DNA from 4 places in the Brevibacillus sp. AF8 genome. Region 1 is predicted to be linked to each of the others. Evidence: riboswitches for the same ligand, from Rfam matches in the RefSeq annotation. Region 1 holds a riboswitch; each other region holds the start of a gene.

Region 1 (4,544 bases):
CGCGACCGCTGTTTGTTGGGTCGTTTGGCAGCGCGATTGTTGCGCCATCAGCTAATTCATCTACCGATTTTATTTTTTTGCTGTAAGCGCCGAATGGCTCAATGTGTACAGCCACTACTGGCACCAGGTTCATGTTTTGTCCTTTATTGAAATCTTCCAGGTAAGGCTTGTGCTGGAAGAAGTTTGCGTCGAGTTGTTTTTCGTTCACTTGAACGTTAGGCTGTACGTAATCAGTGAACTCTTGGACTTCCAAGTTCACGCCTTGTTCTTTCAGTTTTGGTTGAATAAATTTCAAGATTGCTGCATGTGGAACGGGAGAAGCGCCTACCTTCAATGTTACTTCCTTTTGTCCGCCTTGTGCGCCGCCTTCAGCTGGAGCAGGTGCTGTTTCCGTTTTGCCTCCGCAAGCTGCCAAAGAAAATGCCAATACAGTAGAAAGTACAGATACGACTAGCTTTTTCATGAATGATTTCCCCCTTGCATGTATTTCATCTTATTTTTTGAAAATCTATATGGAAAGATCCTATTTGCGGCTGAATTTCAGAACCAGACGGTCCCCCAGCGATTGTAAGATCTGTACCATCACCAGCAAAATAACAACAGTCACAATCATGACATCGGTTTGGAAACGCTGATAACCGTATCGGATCGCCAAGTCACCCAAACCACCGCCGCCAATTACCCCAGACATTGCCGTGTAGGAGACCAGTGTTACCGTCGTGATCGTAATACCTGCGATCAGACCTGACCTAGACTCTGGCAAAAGGACATTCCAGACGATCTGCCAATTGGAAGCACCCATAGATTGTGCGGCCTCGATCACGCCTTTATCAATCTCACGCAGAGAGGTTTCCACCAAACGTGCGAAAAATGGAGCGGCCCCAAACACGAGCGGCGGAATGGCACCCAGTACACCGAGTGAGGTTCCTACGAGCATTTTCGTCACAGGAATCAGCAAGATCATCAAAATGATAAATGGTACCGAGCGCAATACGTTGACAACGAATGATGCGATCGTATAAAAAGTGCGGTTTTGCAAAAGCTGTCCGCGAGAAGTCAAAAACAGAATGATGCCCAACGGCAAACCAATCAGGACGGTAAACAGGGTGGAAAAGCCAAGCATCGTGAGCGTGTCCATCGTACCTTCGCCGATTTCAGCCCAATCCACATTTTCGAATGTCCAGTCCATTTATATCACCTCTACTTCCAAGCCACGTTGGCGCAGCGTCTCGATGGTCTTTTGATTCTGTGCGACATCGCCTTCCAGCTCGATCACCAACTGACCATACGGCGTATCTTTCATGCGGGAGATTGTTCCCTGCAAAATACTGAACACTGTACCGGTCTCTTGCATCGTTTGGAACAGGATCGGCTGGTACGTTTTTTCTCCGAGGAAGGTGACACGAGCAATCGTGCGGTTCCCCGAGGCTTTTTCGTGCTCGACTGCTTCGCGCAGCTCTGTAGAATCTGCTACTTGTTCCACGAATTCTTGTGTCGTTGGATGCTTCGGACGAAGGAATACATCCAGTACGTTACCCGACTCGACGATCTTTCCTCCATCAATCACGCCGACACGATCACAAATAGAGCGAATGACGTGCATCTCGTGAGTAATCAACACTATGGTCAAGCCCAGCTTGCGGTTAATGTCCAAGAGCAGTCCCAGAATGGAGTTCGTCGTCTGCGGATCGAGAGCCGATGTAGCTTCGTCGCAGAGCAGCACTTTTGGATCATTCGCGAGCGCACGGGCGATCCCGACACGTTGCTTCTGTCCGCCAGACAGCTGGGACGGATATTTGTCCTTATGTGCCTCCAAGCCCACCAGCTTCAGCAGTTCGTTTACTTTCTTATCAATCTCTGCCTTTGGACGCTTTGCCAGCTTGAGCGGAAAAGCGACATTTTCGCCGACTGTCGAAGAAGACAGCAAGTTGAAGTGCTGAAAAATCATGCCGATTGAGCGGCGCTTTTCTTGCAGCTTCCCTTCATCCAGCTTTGTCAAATCGACGCCGTCCACAATAACTTCCCCTGAAGTTGGGCGCTCTAGCAAATTGATGCATCGGATCAATGTACTTTTCCCGGCACCCGAATGTCCAATGATCCCGTAAATTTCGCCTTGCTCTATGGAAAGGTCGATCCCCGTTAACGCTGGGATGGTTTTACCTTGAACTTGATAGCTTTTATGCAAATGACGCAGTTGGATCAACGCATCCACCTCCCGACCATAATCTTGATAAAAATATGAAAACCCCTTTTTCATAAACGAAAAAGGGGCTGCAACGCAATGTATACGTTCGCATCCACCCTTCTCATCTACACAAGATCCAAACAATCCTGTAGGAATTGGCACCGCGACGTTCATTCGAAAATGAACCGGCTGCCGGGCTTCATAGGGCCTGTCCCTCCGCCTCTCTTGATAAGAAAGATATCTACGTATATTATGTTCGTTTTTTCTATTTCTTGATGATACAAAACGGATTATATCCTTTTTGAAAATATCACGTCAATAGTAATAGCAGGAAAAAGTTTTTTAATCCATGACGCCGTTGCGTATTATGGTCGACTTTACGTGAAAGTGAAATGTCGCATCTTTGAACATCTTTCTCCATTCGGCCTGCGTCATATTTGCCTTCCCTCTTCTATTTGAACGATACACGATCCCGAACCCAGCTGGATCGACATTGAGGTCCTGCAATTTGTGGACTACTTTCTGCAGTTCTTTTCCGAGCTCTTCTTCCAGTGCATGTTCCATGATTTTCATCAACCTTGCATTCTCTAGCTTCAGCGGGAGGGTTAATTCCAAAATCCGCGCATTTAATCGGATGTAAATATCAAAGATCGGGGGAGATACTTGGGTCAGCTCGATTTTTGAATGGCTGGAAATCGTATCAAAGACAAGCTGCACACGATCATTTTTACTTCCGTGATTCTTGTGCACCTCGCCAAAAATATGAGCAGGGACAGAAGTATCGTAGCTCCCAATCCTGAATTTCCCATGCATGAGCTTGATTAAAAAGGCTTCCTTTGGTGTGATCCACCCTACATAACGGTCCCCTTGAAATAATGCGATACCCTTGATTTGCAGCTCATTTCCCTTTTTTGCAATAAACGGCATGATCGGGTCGATTCCTTTGTCATAATAAGCTCGAAAAAACTCATGCATGGTGGAAGACGGAATTTTTTCCCCTTCAATATTTTGCTCAATCATACGGTATAGATAGATTCCGATATTCCCTGCTTCAGAATAGGGATACGTTAACATATCATATGTTTCGCCTTCGAATAGGCAAAGATAAACCCTGCTGGAAATAGAGGAATCCCGATACAACGTGTCAATGATACTGCCAAGTCCACGTTTCGCCAATTTTTCACTGTAGAGTGCGACACGAATTTGCCCACCCAATACTCTTTTATCTGATTGTAAATTGATCCGATCCCGAATTCCCTTGCTGGTTTCACCGGTGGCTGAAAAAACTTGTATCTTTTCTTTCGCCTCCGGATTAATGGAGGGCATGATTGCTGTCCCCCGAATGTTTCCATCCTTTAACAGATCATAGCCGACAGACGTGGCAAGTCCTGTCTCATCAAAAATTTGCCGATCTGAACAGCCTGCCAGAACAAGGACACATGAACACCACAAGGCAAAAAGACGCTTGGGCAGCATCAGGCACTCTCTCCTTTGCTGGTTGGTTTCGCCCTTTGCTTTCGTTGCTTCAGCCAGACCATCAGATACAAAAAATAGGGGTACACGTATATAATGTACAGGGTTATATGCGAGTAAATATTCGTGATCCGACTCATCTCCTGCCTGGAAAGCAGCGACAAGGAGGCTACATAAATCACGGGTATAATCCAATACAATGAATGACGTAGATTGAATCCGAACAAGCGCTTGAGACCTCGGGCAGAAGCCCACAAATACAGCATGATATTCGGCAAGATCACGAGAAGCCATAACGAAATGACAACCAGCTCAAACCTTTCCAGAATAGGGAGGTACACCATCTTTTGCATATTGAGTGTCGCCCAGATCGTTCTCATGAGCTGACCCTGACTAAAAAAGACCAGCGCCACAATCATGACTAGCAAATAGATCAGATACGTCACCAGCACCCCCAACTGTACACTTTTTGGTACCCTCTCTTTATTTTGTACATATGGATAGGCAACGTAGAGGATCTCAAAGCCGGCACTGGTCAAAGACATGGCAATCATTCCATTGAAAAGGTTCTCCAGGCTGGTGTCCATGACGGGAAACAAATATTCCCACCTGGCAAATTTCAAGGGGAAATATAACTCAAATATCATCCATATCGTGACCATAAAGGAGAACAATGCATAGCCTGCGATGACTCTTATCCCCCCTACGACTGTGTAAAACGCTAGAAACAGGATGATTCCTGACAGAACCCACGTAGGTAAATTCGGAAACATCCAGGTTTGGACAACTTCAATGTAGGTGCGTAAAATGACTCCAGCCGACACAAAAAAATAGGTCAAATAAATGATGCTAATGACTGTTCCCAGCCACTTTCCAAACACATCTT
Region 2 (4,544 bases), on a different contig from region 1:
CGGCGATTTCCATCGGGGAGAGAAGTAAGCCATGAGGCAAAAATGGGAATCCTATCCGAGCAGCATTCGTTTATTGGCGATTGCTGCCGTCATTTTTTCTACCGGAATGGCGTGTATTTGGCCGCTAGTCACGATCTATATTCACAATCATCTCGGAAAGCCGCTGACTGTAGCCGGCTTCTTGTTGCTTTTAAATCAAGGCGCATTTTTGATCGGAAGTATTGTTGGCGGGATGATGTTTGACCGCTGGGGCAAAATGCGCACTATTATTGTAGGTTCCATCGGTGTTATCCTGATTTCGATCGGATTAGGTGTAACGCAAGATTTTACGATTTATGTTGTCTTGCTTCTGTTGAATGGACTGTTTTACGGGACACTTTCTCCTGTGATGAATGCATTGGCCGTCGTTTTATGGCCGGACGGAGGACGTAAAGGAATCAATCTGATTTATGTCTCCCTCAATGTGGGGGTAGCTGCCGGGTCTGCATTGGGCGGCTTCTTGGCAAGTGTATCGTTTGCCTGGACGTTTTTCGGTAATGCCATCTCTCAAGTGATCGTCCTCGCGATGTTCATGCTCATTTTGCCGCGTCAGCTAAAAATGGTGGAACAACAACGCGAAAACGCGACGACTGGACAAAGCATGCCTGAGCAAGTAGCTGGTGATGTGCTGCGACAACCACAACAAGAGACAAAAGTGGTATGGGGCGCATTGCTGCTATTATGCGGGGGGCTGTTAATTAGCTGGATTGTCTATGTCCAATGGACGACGGTGCTGTCGACCTATATGCAAACCCTGGGCATTTCCCTCCGTCAATACAGTCTGTTGTGGACGCTGAACGGCGGTTTGATCCTGTTTGGTCAGCCATTGATTGCGTGGGTCATTCGACGCTTTGCTCGTACGCTAAAAGCACAAATGCTCTTGGGCGCTTATATTTTTGCCTTGTCGATGTTGATTTTGTCTCAGTCAACGGTTTATGCAGGCTTTGTGGCAGGCATGTTCATCATGACGCTGGGCGAAATGCTCGTGTGGCCAGCGGTGCCGGCAGTAGCTGCACAATTTACGCCTGAGGGACGAGAAGGCTTTATCCAAGGGCTGATTGCAGGGACTGGATCGGCTGGGCGGATGCTCGGTCCACTGCTTGGCGCATTCATTTTCCAATCCATTCACGCGCAGGGACTATTGTTCGTGATGGCAGGCTTGTGTTTGTTGTCTGTCGCCTTCTTTGCCTTCCACAGCTCTTTTCAGAAAAGAAGGCATCAAATGCCGGTACAGAACCAAGCATCTTGACACGGTTTACGTGCTCAAGTAGTATGATATAGACGAAAAAACAGTATATTCCGTGTGTTTGACTTATTCAGAGAGGTGGAGGGACTGGCCCTATGAAGCCCGGCAGCGGATCTGTTCCATGTGATGGACAGATGCTGTGCCAATTCCAGCAGGATTTTTTCCTGACAGATAAGGACGTGACCAAGCTGATCTCCCCCTTTTTCTGTATGGAAAAAGGGGGTTTTACTGTATTGGGCCCAAGAAAGGAATGGAACAAAGATGCGCATTCAACCCTCCGATATGATTGATCGACTCCCTACCCAGTTTTTTGCGACCCTGGTGGCAAAAGTAAACAAGGTCATTGCGCAAGGCCATGACGTCATTAACCTGGGGCAGGGCAATCCCGATTTGCCGACACCGCCGCACATTATTGAAGAATTACAGATGCAAGCGGCACAACCACTCCATCACAAATATCCGCCTTTTCAGGGACGCGTGGAACTGAAGCAGGCAGTGGCTCATTGGTATAAGCAAGAATTTGATGTGGACCTCGATCCAGAGGAAGAAGTAGCGATTTTGTTCGGTAGCAAAACCGGACTCGTAGAGATTTGCCAAGTCCTCATGAACGCAGGCGATGTTGCACTAGTTCCAGACCCAGGCTATCCGGATTATTGGTCGGGGGTTGCGGTCGTAGGCGGACGGATGGCCATGATGCCGTTGAAGGCGGAAAATGATTTCTTGCCCGACTACAGCCAGCTCTCCCAAGCTGATTTGGATCGAGCGAAACTGATGTTTCTCAACTATCCGAACAATCCGACAGCAGTCAACGCACCACTTGAGTTTTATGAAGAAACTATTCGTTTTGCCCGAAAACATGAAATCGTCGTCTGCCACGACTTCGCTTACGGGGCGATTAGCTATGACGGGAAAAAGCCGGTCAGCTTCATGCAGGTTCCGGGTGCAAAAGAAGTAGGCGTAGAATTTTATACCTTGTCCAAAACGTACAATATGGCAGGTTGGCGTGTGGGTGCCATGGTAGGAAATCGCGAGCTGGTTCGTCTGATTAACCTCATTCAGGACCATTACTTCGTCAGCCTGTTCGGAGCGGTACAGATGGCAGCAGCCAAAGCGATGACGGATTCGCAGCAGTGCGTCCGCGATCTCGTCGCTGTCTACGAAAGCCGCCGTAATGCCTTGTATTCCAATCTGCATCGGATTGGCTGGCAGGCGCCACCATCTCAAGGTTCGTTTTTTGCTTGGCTTCCTGTTCCAAGCGGCTTCACATCCGTGGAGTTCTCTGACCTGCTTTTGGAAAAAGCGCATGTCGTCGTAGCGCCGGGAAATGGCTTTGGCCCCACAGGTGAGGGCTATGTGCGAGCGGCTTTGTTATCCAACGAAGAGCGTCTTGCGGAAGCGGTCCAGCGGATTGAGCGGCTGGGGTTATTTACGAAAACAAAATAAAAGCGAGGCAATTTGGCCACACTACCGTATAAATGGAGTGTGGCTTTTTCCTTTTAGAATAAAAATCATTCTCATTATTGACAGATAATGATTTTCATTATACGATGTCATTGTTGTTAATGATAATTAGTCTCAGCGAGAGCGGGAGGGTACCATGCGCTATCAGATTAACGGTTACACGGATATGTATACGGTGATCGCCAACGAGAGAAAAATCGGCGGAGCCATTGAAGCAGGCCAGATTCGCTTGCGGACGGGAGAAGTTTACGCCAATGCTGTTCTCACTCGTTTGGAAATGTCAGGTGCGCATTTTTGCTCGATCGGATTTGTTACAGAAGAAGGCAAAAGACTGATTGTCCATGTGAATGATATTAGCATGATCGCTGATGCTCGTCACGTCAACGTATGTGAGCTGACGAACGAATGCATGAGAATAGAAAAATCAGCAGAGAGACTGAAGCGATTGAAGCGACTCTGTGAGCTGAATGAAGGTAGCTGTACGCCGACCTTCCAGGAAGAGGCATTGCTGTTGGCAAGCGATATCGGTATGGAAGAAGCGTCCAATCATGTCGACCTCTCTTTCCTCCCACATACAGAAAAACCACGTGTGTTCCGCATCGCCTAGATATAGCGATACATATGGACCCCTTTTCGTTTGATACGAGGAGGGGTTTTTTGCATGGAGTGTGTCAAGACTAATGGTTGAACAACCGCTCGACATAGTCAAAACCTATCTGCTCATAGCTAGCAAGGATTGGACTTACGCTGTTGACAGTGATAAAACAAGGATAAGCAAAATCAAGGGGGAACGGAAGATGGAGTACTCGTTTTCAAAATCTGTTGAAGCACTATCCTCCTCGGCTGTCCGGGAAATCTTGAAGCTGACTCAAGGCAATCAAGTGCTCTCGCTCGCAGGTGGACTGCCAGCAGAGGATTCTTTTCCAATCGCAGAGATGCGCGAAGCGTTTAATCGCGCATTCGAACAAGGGGCAAAAGCTCTTCAGTACGGATTGACCGATGGATACTTGCCGCTTCGTGAGTGGATTGCATCCCGTATGAAGCAAAAGCATATGAACGTCGGTGCAGATAATATGATCATCACTACTGGCTCTCAGCAAGCAGTTGACTTGTTGTGCCGTGTATATTTAGACGAAGGCGATGTCGTTCTCGTCGAAAACCCTACCTATTTGGCAGCCGTTCAGCTGTTCCAATTCCGGGGAATCAAAGCGATTCCCGTAGACGGTGATGCCAATGGGATGGATTTGGACGATCTGGCGAAAAAAATTGCCCAGTATCGCCCGAAAATGGTGTATGTCATTCCTACCTTTGCCAACCCAACAGGAAAGGTATGGAGCCTTGAACGTCGTCTAGGCTTGCTTCGTCAATGCAAGGCGCAAAACATTCTCATCCTGGAAGACGATCCATATGGAGAGATCCAATTCGATGGGGAAGCTCCGTACCGTTCGATTTTCTCACTGGATGAGCATCCGACCGATTCCTGTGTGGTGTACACTAGTACCTTCTCCAAAATTGTCGCGCCAGGCTTGCGTACCGGATGGGCCATTGGAGATACCCGCGTGATTCAAATGATGGTGAAGGCGAAGCAAGCAGTGGATTTGCAGTCGAGCACAATCGACCAGTACGCGCTGTATGAGCTGTTGTCCCGCTTTGATCTGGAGCGCCACATTGAGAAAATCCGCGAGTCCTACAAGGCGCGCATGGAATGGATGCATGAGCTTTTGATTGCGCAAAACTGGGAGGGCGTACAGTGGGAAAAACCAAGAGGCGGGATGTTCCTCTGGGTGAATCTGCCTGA
Region 3 (4,544 bases), on a different contig from region 1:
ATAAACATTCATCGGGATATAGTTCATACATCCAGCCTGGCTCGTAGCCAAACACCGAAGCGAGCGCATCTAATTGACCTATTGTGATAGCCCGAGGTGGATTCCCATTTAGAATCTCGCTCAATGTCCCCGGATTAATACCAGTTAAATCCCCTAGTTTGCTTAATGTATAACCGCGCGCTCGCCGATGTTGTTCGATTTCTGACCGCAGCGACTGGTGCAATGTCCCTAGCAGTCCCCCCATATTGGATCACCCTTTTAGTTTTACTTTATTTTACAATCAAATGGTTTTTTTTGGAAGATGTATTAGACATTTCTTTGTCGTTTTACTAGTTTTTGTAAGGAGATGTTCACATGCAAGTAACCATAACAGAGCTTGTTATGGTTACACTAAGCTTTCGCTATTCCTTTTTCCCAATCAACATTTCCACTTCCTCGATTTCCTTCGGGATCTGTGACGAGAGTATCTCGCAGCCCTCTGCTGTTACCAACACATTATCTTCAATCCGAATCCCAATGGCTTCTTCCTCTATGTACAGACCTGGTTCAATCGTGATCACCATACCAGGCTGCAAGCCAACATTGTAATCTGAGAAATCGTGCGTATCCAGTCCAAGGTGATGTGACACGGAATGATAGTAGTATTTGGAGAGCTCACTGCTGTCTTGGATGAGACCGAGACGTAGCAGACCATCTGTCAGGACCTGTTTCGTAACATCATTGAGTTCTGAAAGTGTGACACCAGGCTTCACTGCTTCGATGGTCTTGATTTCTGCTTCGAGCACGAGTTGATAGATCGCTTTCTGTCGTTCAGTAAAGCGACCATTTACGGGAAACGTTCGCGAAATATCAGCCGCATAGTAATTCGATGCTGCACCGAGGTCGAGGAGGACCAAGTCACCATCTACCGCACGCTGATTATTCGCTTCATAGTGCAAGATAGTAGCATTGACGCCACTAGCAATAATGGGTAAATAAGGAAGCTCGCGAACACCGTGCGACTTCAACGTGAAATCATAGTGCGCCTCTAGTTCATATTCCATGATTCCAGGACGTGCATACGACCACATGCGCCGGATTGCTTCATCCGTGATCGTAATCGCACGTCTGATCTCTTCGATTTCGGCCGAACTCTTCAACATACGCAGTTCTTTCAGCCATGGGCCCGCATCGTGAATTTGAAGGGTCCGGTATTTCTTCTGCGCGTCTTCGGCAAAATTGTCTGCAGGGGTCAGCTCGTCGCTCCACTGATAGCGATACAAGTCAAGATAGAGTGAGGACTTGCCTTCGCAGCGCCTCACAAAGACTCCAAATGACTCCAGCCACTCATCGAGATAGTCGAAGTGTTCAATACCAGATTGCTCCTTCGCCTCTTGATCGGATAAGACCGCCCCTGTCCATTTCGCTTCCAGCTCATTTGGGCGCTGAAGAAATAGCGTTTCGTTTACGATGCCAGCGCGTTTTGTGATCATGAGAATGAGGTTGCTGCGCGAAATGCCCGTTAGATAATAGAAGTTGCGGTTTGGTGAAAACAGATATTTATCGTCATTGCTGCGTGTCTTGACAACCCCTGAAAAGAGGACAAGTGCGCTGTGGTCTGGCATTTTTTCCGCGAGTTTTTGACGGCGCTTGATGAATTCTATTGAATGTATGGTGTTTGTCATATGTTTGATACCCCTTCGTTCGTGAGTTTCTTCACGGATTGATATCGATTGTGAAAAGCGTTCTTGATCGCTTCAAGTTCAGTATAGTCTGATAATTTTCTGCCGATTTCAGTTTGAAAGTATCCTCCTTTCTTCTTTATTTTAGGATACTTTCATCAATTGGGAAACGAGTTTCAACAAAGAGCAGTTGCTTTATGCAAACTGCTCCTTGTCACCGTAGATTACGAAGGTTGCCGGGTTTCATCGGGCCAGTCCCTCCACCACTCTCGATAAGAATGTTCTATGAAATGTAATTTCATAGAACATTCTTTTATTTTTCTTTATTATTTATGGAAATGCAAGAATGTCGGCCCAAATCTTAATTGTCGTGGCTAGGATCAACAAGGCTAGAATGGTTTGGAGAATCCGGGTGTCCAAACGTTTGCTGACCTTTGTACCGAGCGGCGCTGCCAAGATGCTGGCGAATACCATGATCACGGATGGCCAAAACAATATATCCCCTGCCATCCATTTTCCTATGGTCGATCCAATGGAAGAAAGGAAGGTGATGGCAAGAGAGGAAGCAATCGCAACTCTTATCGGTATCCTAAGGATGATCAACATGATGGGAACCAAAATAAAAGCGCCAGCTGCCCCTACAATTCCAGAGGCACCTCCGACAATCAAAGCGGATAATACAGCTGTTGGCTTATGAAAGATCATCTCGGTCGTCTGTTCACGTTCGTCCATTCGCTTTTTTGGCAGGAACATCAAGATTACAGCAATGGTGGCCAGAATGGCGTAGACGATATTGATGGCATCTGCTGAAAGATATTTTCCTCCATATCCTCCAAGCAAGCTCCCTACAATAATGGCACTTCCCATGTACACAACGAGCTGGTAATGGATAAGCTGATCTTTGCGTAGAGTCCAAACAGCAGCCAGGGTGGCAAAAAATACTTGGACGGCACTTATTCCGGATACTTGGTGAGCTGTGTAAGCAACGAATCCAAGGGCGGGCGGAATGTACAGAAGCATCGGATACTTGATGATGGAGCCCCCGATCCCGACGAGACCAGAGATAAATGATCCCGCGAAACCGATAACAAACAGTGTGATTACGAGGTCGATAGTCATAGGCTCACCCTTGCAACTCCTCGCTTCGTTTTATCCTAGTTCTACGACTGCCAAGCCGTCTCGTTGCCATTTCAATATTCCGCCGCTCAAATTCATCACTTCTTTGAATCCGTTTGCTTTCAGAATGCTGGCGCCAATAGCGGATCGGGCACCGGAACGGCACTGTACAAGAAGTGGCTTCTCGCGAGGAATCTCAACCAGCCGCACGGCGAGTGTACCGAGCATGATGTGCTGTGCATCCGGAATGTGTCCTTCCTTCCACTCAGCCAAATTACGAACATCTACTACGTGAACCTCTCCTTTTTCCACGCGATCTGCAATCTCCAGCGGTGTTACCTCCTCGATTGTCTCGAGCGAAGACGCTTCCCTTTCTATTAACTTGCCGCAGTCGATATATCCTGTGACATGATCAATCCCTACGGAATGCAGGGCTTGCAAAATCTCGTCCAGCTCATCTGGGTTGGCCAGAATGTGAACCGGGCGATTGTAATCGACAATCCAGCCCGCCCAGTTGGCAAATGACTTGTTAAAAGGAATGTGAAGAGTTCCCGCCAGATGCCCCTTCGCAAATTTCTGAAAAGGACGCGTATCGATCAGCTGTCCGTTTTCCACCGATTCCTTGACCGCTTCAAGCGAGTTGAACTCTTGAACAACGGGGAGTTCCTTGAGCAAAGCAGGGCCTTCCTTATTCACGCGCTTCATCACTGCAAAATACGTTGGCGGCTCTGGTTGTCCATCAAGGAGTGCCTGAACGAATTCCTCTTCACTAGAGTGTGACATCGCCCAGTTAAAGAGTTTTTCGTAGCCGACGGTAGAAGACGGCACGGCCCCCAGTGCTTTCCCGCAAGCACTTCCTGCGCCATGAGCTGGCCATACCTGCATATAATCCGGCAGTTGCTTGAATTTTTGGAGGGACTGGAACATGTCTCGTGCACCTGACTCGGACGTACCCTTCATTCCCGCCGCTTTTTCGAGCAAATCCGGTCTGCCGATATCGCCGACAAAGACGAAATCTCCCGTGAAGATCCCGATGGGGCGATCTGCATTCCCTCCATGGTCAGTCAAAAGGAAGGAGATGCTCTCAGGCGTATGGCCAGGCGTATGCATAACTTCAAATAGCAAGTTTCCGATAAAAAAACGATCTCCATCGTGGACAAGCTGATGGTTCAAACCCTCCAAGTATTGATATTTCCAGTCTTCATCGCCCTCATTGGATAAAAACAGCTTCGCTTGGTGAACTGCCCCCAATTCCCTGGCACCAGATACAAAATCAGCGTGTATGTGGGTTTCCGTGGCGGCTACAATGGTAACTCCCTCTTCTTTGGCGACTTGAAAATAAGGAGCCAGATTACGGGCAGGATCGATCACAATCGCCTCCCCGGTTTTTTGGCAGCCAACCAGATAAGATGCATGGGCCAATTTCTCATCAAAAAAGTAACGCAATAACATGGTTCATTCCTCCCTTTACAACATCTCTTATTCGTTTAATTTTCCCACGAGAACTTCGAGAAGCGCCACGGAAACAGATTCGCTTTTACGCTCGGCTCGCACTTTTGCTTCTTGGAAGACAGCCACGCCATACTCTACCTGCGCAGCCACATTTACATCAATCCTTTAAGCATGCCATTCCAATAAAGGATGGGAAGCAGTTCTCTTTTCATCAGGTACATACTGAATCTCTCTTTGGATTGGTCAAAAGGAAAGGTTTCACACGGTGTCAGGTTGTAATCAAATTCGGCTAGCACGAGTTTGTTGTACCCCGTT
Region 4 (4,544 bases), on a different contig from region 1:
CGTACGCTGCCGTAGCCAATGCTCCTGGATTACAGTGCGTGAGAATTCCCATACCGTCATGCAACAGAGTCAGCAAATGCTCTCCGATGGTCCGGCATACTTCAGCGTCTTCCTTTTGAATCGCCAGTGCTTCATCGAGCACGGACGCCTTCAACTCGGCAATCGACGCACCGCTTTCTTTTTCAACACGAGCCTTGATGCGATCCAACGCCCAGAACAGATTCACGGCTGTCGGACGGGAAGAGCCCAAGTAGTCTGCCTGCTGGTTCAGTTCCTGCCAAAACTCGTCGTAGTTACTCGCTTCACTGCCACGAATGCCCAGGTAGAGCCCGTAAGCCGCCGCCATGCCAATCGCTGGTGCGCCACGGACTTCCAAGCGTCGGATGGAACCCCATACTTGCTCGGAGGTGGTCAAGTTCAAATAGATCGTTTCTACTGGCAGACGCGTCTGGTCAAGCAAGACCAATGCGTCATTCTCCCACTTAACAGGTGCCAATTGGGTGCTGGTTGTCATACTGTTGTAGCCTCCTGATAGTAACGTTCGGTCACAGTGCGTACGATGTCCGTGATATCTGTCGATTCGTCGATGCCGCCGCGACCGAGAATCAACGCTTCTCCTATCGAGAGCGCCAGACGTTCTGCTTCTGCGCGAGTCTGGTCGTCTTCAATGGCATTCAGGTCTGCTACGCCTGCCAAACCGATGACACGGCGCAAGATTTTGCAGCCGGCATAGCCTGCTGTATCCTGAATCAAGCGCTTCACGTAGCTTTGCCACAGCCCTTCGACATGGGCGCTGCGCTCTTTGGCGTGCTTGTGCCAGAGTTGAACGAATTGCGAAACGAATTCATTCCAGACATCCTCGACCGTTTCCAGTAAGTATTCGCGGTACGCTTCCCGTTCTCCTTGATCTTTTTGCAAACCGTGCTGGCCTGCGTAGTTGAGCAGCAGATTGGCAATGACCGCCCCGATGTCAAAACCGATTGGGCCGTAGTAAGCAAACTCTGGATCGATTGCTTTCAAGCTGTTCTCCGTGATGAAAATACTTCCGGTATGCAAGTCGCCATGCAGCAGCGCTTCCGAGCGCGTAAGGAAATCGTATTTCAGCTTGGCGATTTCCAGCTTCAGCGGCCGGTTGTTCCAGATCGCCTCGACTTCGCGGCGAATCAACGGATTGAAATCGTTGGTAGGCGCATTTTCATATGGATCGGTAAAGACGAGATCTTCTGTAATTTTGCATAGTTCTGGATTTATGAATGTTCCGACTAGCGCTTTTTTATCGTACGGATGCGCGCCCAGATCGGATGTGAAGAACAAGGTTTGCGCGAGAAAACGGCCAATTTGCTTCGCGAATAGCGGGTACCGCTTTCCTTCGATCAAACCTTTGCGCATGATGATGTGGTCCCCGACGTTTTCCATGACAGTCAACGCAAGCTCCCCGTCGAAATGATACACCTGCGGCACCAGGTCTGGAACGTATTTGTGCTGAATGCGGAGTGCCTCGCTCTCGATGCGAGCCCGATCAATCGTAAGCGGCCAAGATTCTCCCACGACGCGGGCAAAAGGCAGTGCTTGCTTGACAATGACGCTCTTACCGGTTGCCGGCTCCAGAATGTCAAAAACCAGATTGAGGTTACCATCCCCAATTTCACGGCTGGTCAGCTCTGCTCCTTCGCTAAAAAGATCCGGTATTCCTTTTACGTACTCCACTGCTTCCTGTTCAGTCAATGCGCGATATGCCATGATTCCAAAACTCCCCTCTACGTATTTTTCCTCTATCTCTACTTGTTTTGTTTGTGTCCCGAGAGTATTAATTTTAAAATTCTTATCGACGAAAAAAGACCTCTTTTCCCGAAGAAAAGAGGTCGCCGTCGTCACGTGTAAGAACCGTGTTGATGTCCCCCTTATCTTCCAGACCACTTTTGTTTCTGCAGGAATTAGCACCGTGCATGTCGCCTGTCAATCAGTCGCTTCCTCGCGTCTGAATGGCGTCATGTCGGTTGCCGGGTATCATCGGGCCAGTCCCTCCACCTTCTCTGGATAAGGTATCCAAAACGTATTCGGTTTTTGATTTAGTTTGAATCATACAACCAACGCTTCCACGATGTCAACACCCTTTTGTGCAAAAATTCGCACCTTGCTATCAATAGCTGGATTGTGTTCCCGATGCCGCAGGGTGATCCCAATTCCACCAGTCTACTTTGCCTAAAAACGCTGCTGTTATCGACTTTTCGGCCTTGAGCTTCAACAGTTCTTTCGTAGGTCCAGTGAGGACGGCGCCGTAGATTCGCACTCCGTTTTGCTGCATGTAGTTGTATCGTTCGGCTATCTGAAGGTCGCTACGAAATAGCAAAGATCTGCCGACATCGCGAGCCAGATCTTCTTGCTCAGATAAGTACTTCATCTCTTCTAAGTAGGCGGCCATTCTTCTGTTCCCTTCCCCGTTTACCCGAATGGGCGCATCTCCGTAATCCAGTTCATGCTGCGCAAATCCCCACACGTACCCGGGACCGAGAAATCGATTTGCCCCATCGTCTTCTGCTTGCTTTCGCTCCACCCCTGTGTCTACCGCAAACCAAACCGTATCTTGTCCCGAAGAGGTGACATGGCGGGAAACCAATTCATAGTACTCCTCGTATGTTAGGAAGTGATCGAAGGAAATCGCGAGCTGAGAAACGGTCCCCTCAGGTAGCTTCTCCATCGTTGTCCAGGCAGGTGCAGTGCGAGATTCCGTATCCCCCATTTCCCCGTCTGTCGGATAACGGAAATACAGCTTCTGTTCCCTAACCCCGTTCGTCCATTGCGGCTTCGTATTTACGTTCCATAGCACATTCGTACTCTCAAAACGACCAGCGACCTTTTCTTCCCCCCCAACCCGCTCACGTAGTTCCATGCTGATGTTTCCGTACAGCAATCCGACCTGCGAGCCACTACTACCCACTCTCACACCTGGCTGAGTAAAATTGACTATCGACTTCGCAACGCGGAACAGATCTTCATGCATCAGCGACCCGACCCAGCCATTCAAAATCAGCAACACAACTCCGGCCAAAAAGGGAAGCCCTATGGTGAACCCAGCGTTGGACAACCGATTTTTCCATTTCCCCCGGCGCACAATGGCACGCTGTTTTTCAGCCGACAGTGCTTCAGGCTGGTTTATTTTCACCTTGTCCTCCCCCGTTTCTTCCCCCAACAAAAGCCTTTCCAACCGCTGTGCGTACTCCACGTCAGCCGCTATTTCTTCCTCGAATAGTTTTGAATCTTCTTCCGCCATTTCCCCACGCAAATAAGCAAGCAGCCTTTGCTCGCGATGATTCTCATCCTTGTTCATCACTGGCTTTCCTCCCTCCACAACTGCCGCATCTTTTGTCGTCCCCGAAACAAGGAACGCTTGACGTCTGCCAGCTCAATCCCGAGTACCTCTGCCATCTCCGCATAGGAAAACTGCAATGCAGACAACAAAATGACCTGTCTCTGCTTTTCCGGAAGCTTCTCCAAATAGTCGTGGGCCACTTCCCACAGCTCCTGATTCACGACATGCTCAGCCGGATCAACAGCCGAATGATCAGGTCTTTCTGGCAGGGCTTCTACAAACGCAAATCGTTGTTTCGTCCTCTTACGATAACCATCCACGAAAGCGTGATAGGCCACCTTGAACAGCCAGGGCCGTACTTTTTCCCCACGGTAGTCGTCCAAGGAAGAGAAGGCGCGACAAAAGGTTTCCTGTGTCAAATCCTCTGCCAGCTTCTCATCTCGTGTCAGCCGGAAAAGATAGCGGTAAATATCGTTTACATGCAGCTGGTACACATCCTCCAGACCTACTTTCCCAAACCGTTCACACCCCTTCATCCCTTACCACGAAGGAATTGCCAAAAAGTTTCACCTTAGTCTCATTTTTCTCATAACTTGCTGCACATTCTCTGCAAAAACAAAGATTGACTCCTGACAATGAACGTCATATCATGGGGGAAACGAATAACTCTTATCGCGAGCTGGCTGAGGGACTGGCCCTATGATGCCCGGCAACCGGCGCTATACCATGATTCGTACGCTCATAATTGCGTACCTTGGATAGCGAAACGGTGCTAATTCCAACGGATAAGAGTCGAGATCGAGCACTTTGGGCTCGTTTCGGCTACTGACCCGAGAGATGAGAGGAGACGAGACGCTTTCATAGTCGACAACCGCCTCCCCGCTCAATGGGGAGGCTTTTTTAATAATTCAAGGAGGATTAGGCGTACCATGAGTGAACAACGTATCCTCGTCACCTATCTCACACAAGCAAAAGACTTGAACAAGAAAGCGGAAGCCATTGCTGTCGGCATGACAGTCGGTTCCTGGACGGACCTGCCGCTTGCCAAGCAAGCTGAGCTAGCGCCTTATCTCGGTGAAGCCGTGAGCGCGACACCGATTGCGACACTGGAAAACGGAGAAACACGCGGTCTGATTACCGTTAGCTATCCGACTCGCAATTTTACAGCAGACATTCCATCCTTGTTGACCGGAATATTCGGTAAACTGTCGATGGATGGCAAAATCAAGCTCGT

Evidence for each region. Region 1 has a riboswitch for S-adenosylmethionine ahead of KB186_RS19160 (methionine ABC transporter ATP-binding protein). Riboswitches for the same ligand answer to the same signal wherever they lie in the genome.
Region 2: another riboswitch for S-adenosylmethionine. It lies ahead of KB186_RS14185 (pyridoxal phosphate-dependent aminotransferase); the one in region 1 lies ahead of KB186_RS19160 (methionine ABC transporter ATP-binding protein).
Region 3: another riboswitch for S-adenosylmethionine. It lies ahead of KB186_RS00540 (aminopeptidase P N-terminal domain-containing protein); the one in region 1 lies ahead of KB186_RS19160 (methionine ABC transporter ATP-binding protein).
Region 4: another riboswitch for S-adenosylmethionine. It lies ahead of mtnK (S-methyl-5-thioribose kinase); the one in region 1 lies ahead of KB186_RS19160 (methionine ABC transporter ATP-binding protein).

Annotation. Positions count from the first base shown of each region.
Region 1 covers NZ_JAGQDN010000015.1:127,503-132,046, reverse strand. The annotation lists gene KB186_RS19170 (MetQ/NlpA family ABC transporter substrate-binding protein) at 1-463, opposite strand, end outside; gene KB186_RS19165 (methionine ABC transporter permease) at 524-1,189, opposite strand; gene KB186_RS19160 (methionine ABC transporter ATP-binding protein) at 1,190-2,203, opposite strand; SAM riboswitch class I at 2,304-2,420, opposite strand; gene KB186_RS19155 (Ger(x)C family spore germination protein) at 2,528-3,661, opposite strand; gene KB186_RS19150 (GerAB/ArcD/ProY family transporter) at 3,661-4,544, opposite strand, start outside.
Region 2 covers NZ_JAGQDN010000009.1:139,892-144,435, forward strand. The annotation lists gene moaC (cyclic pyranopterin monophosphate synthase MoaC) at 1-28, shown strand, start outside; gene KB186_RS14180 (MFS transporter) at 32-1,288, shown strand; SAM riboswitch class I at 1,349-1,463, shown strand; gene KB186_RS14185 (pyridoxal phosphate-dependent aminotransferase) at 1,547-2,728, shown strand; gene KB186_RS14190 (hypothetical protein) at 2,883-3,353, shown strand; gene KB186_RS14195 (aminotransferase-like domain-containing protein) at 3,544-4,544, shown strand, end outside.
Region 3 covers NZ_JAGQDN010000001.1:147,626-152,169, reverse strand. The annotation lists gene KB186_RS00545 (helix-turn-helix domain-containing protein) at 1-244, opposite strand, end outside; gene KB186_RS00540 (aminopeptidase P N-terminal domain-containing protein) at 402-1,664, opposite strand; SAM riboswitch class I at 1,814-1,940, opposite strand; gene KB186_RS00535 (sulfite exporter TauE/SafE family protein) at 1,992-2,780, opposite strand; gene KB186_RS00530 (MBL fold metallo-hydrolase) at 2,811-4,229, opposite strand; gene KB186_RS28220 (hypothetical protein) at 4,257-4,379, opposite strand; gene KB186_RS00525 (FAD/NAD(P)-binding oxidoreductase) at 4,382-4,544, opposite strand, start outside.
Region 4 covers NZ_JAGQDN010000005.1:2,845-7,388, reverse strand. The annotation lists gene mtnA (S-methyl-5-thioribose-1-phosphate isomerase) at 1-514, opposite strand, end outside; gene mtnK (S-methyl-5-thioribose kinase) at 511-1,740, opposite strand; SAM riboswitch class I at 1,899-2,044, opposite strand; gene KB186_RS09295 (anti-sigma factor) at 2,141-3,328, opposite strand; gene KB186_RS09290 (sigma-70 family RNA polymerase sigma factor) at 3,328-3,846, opposite strand; SAM riboswitch class I at 3,977-4,154, shown strand; gene KB186_RS09285 (2,3-diketo-5-methylthiopentyl-1-phosphate enolase) at 4,240-4,544, shown strand, end outside.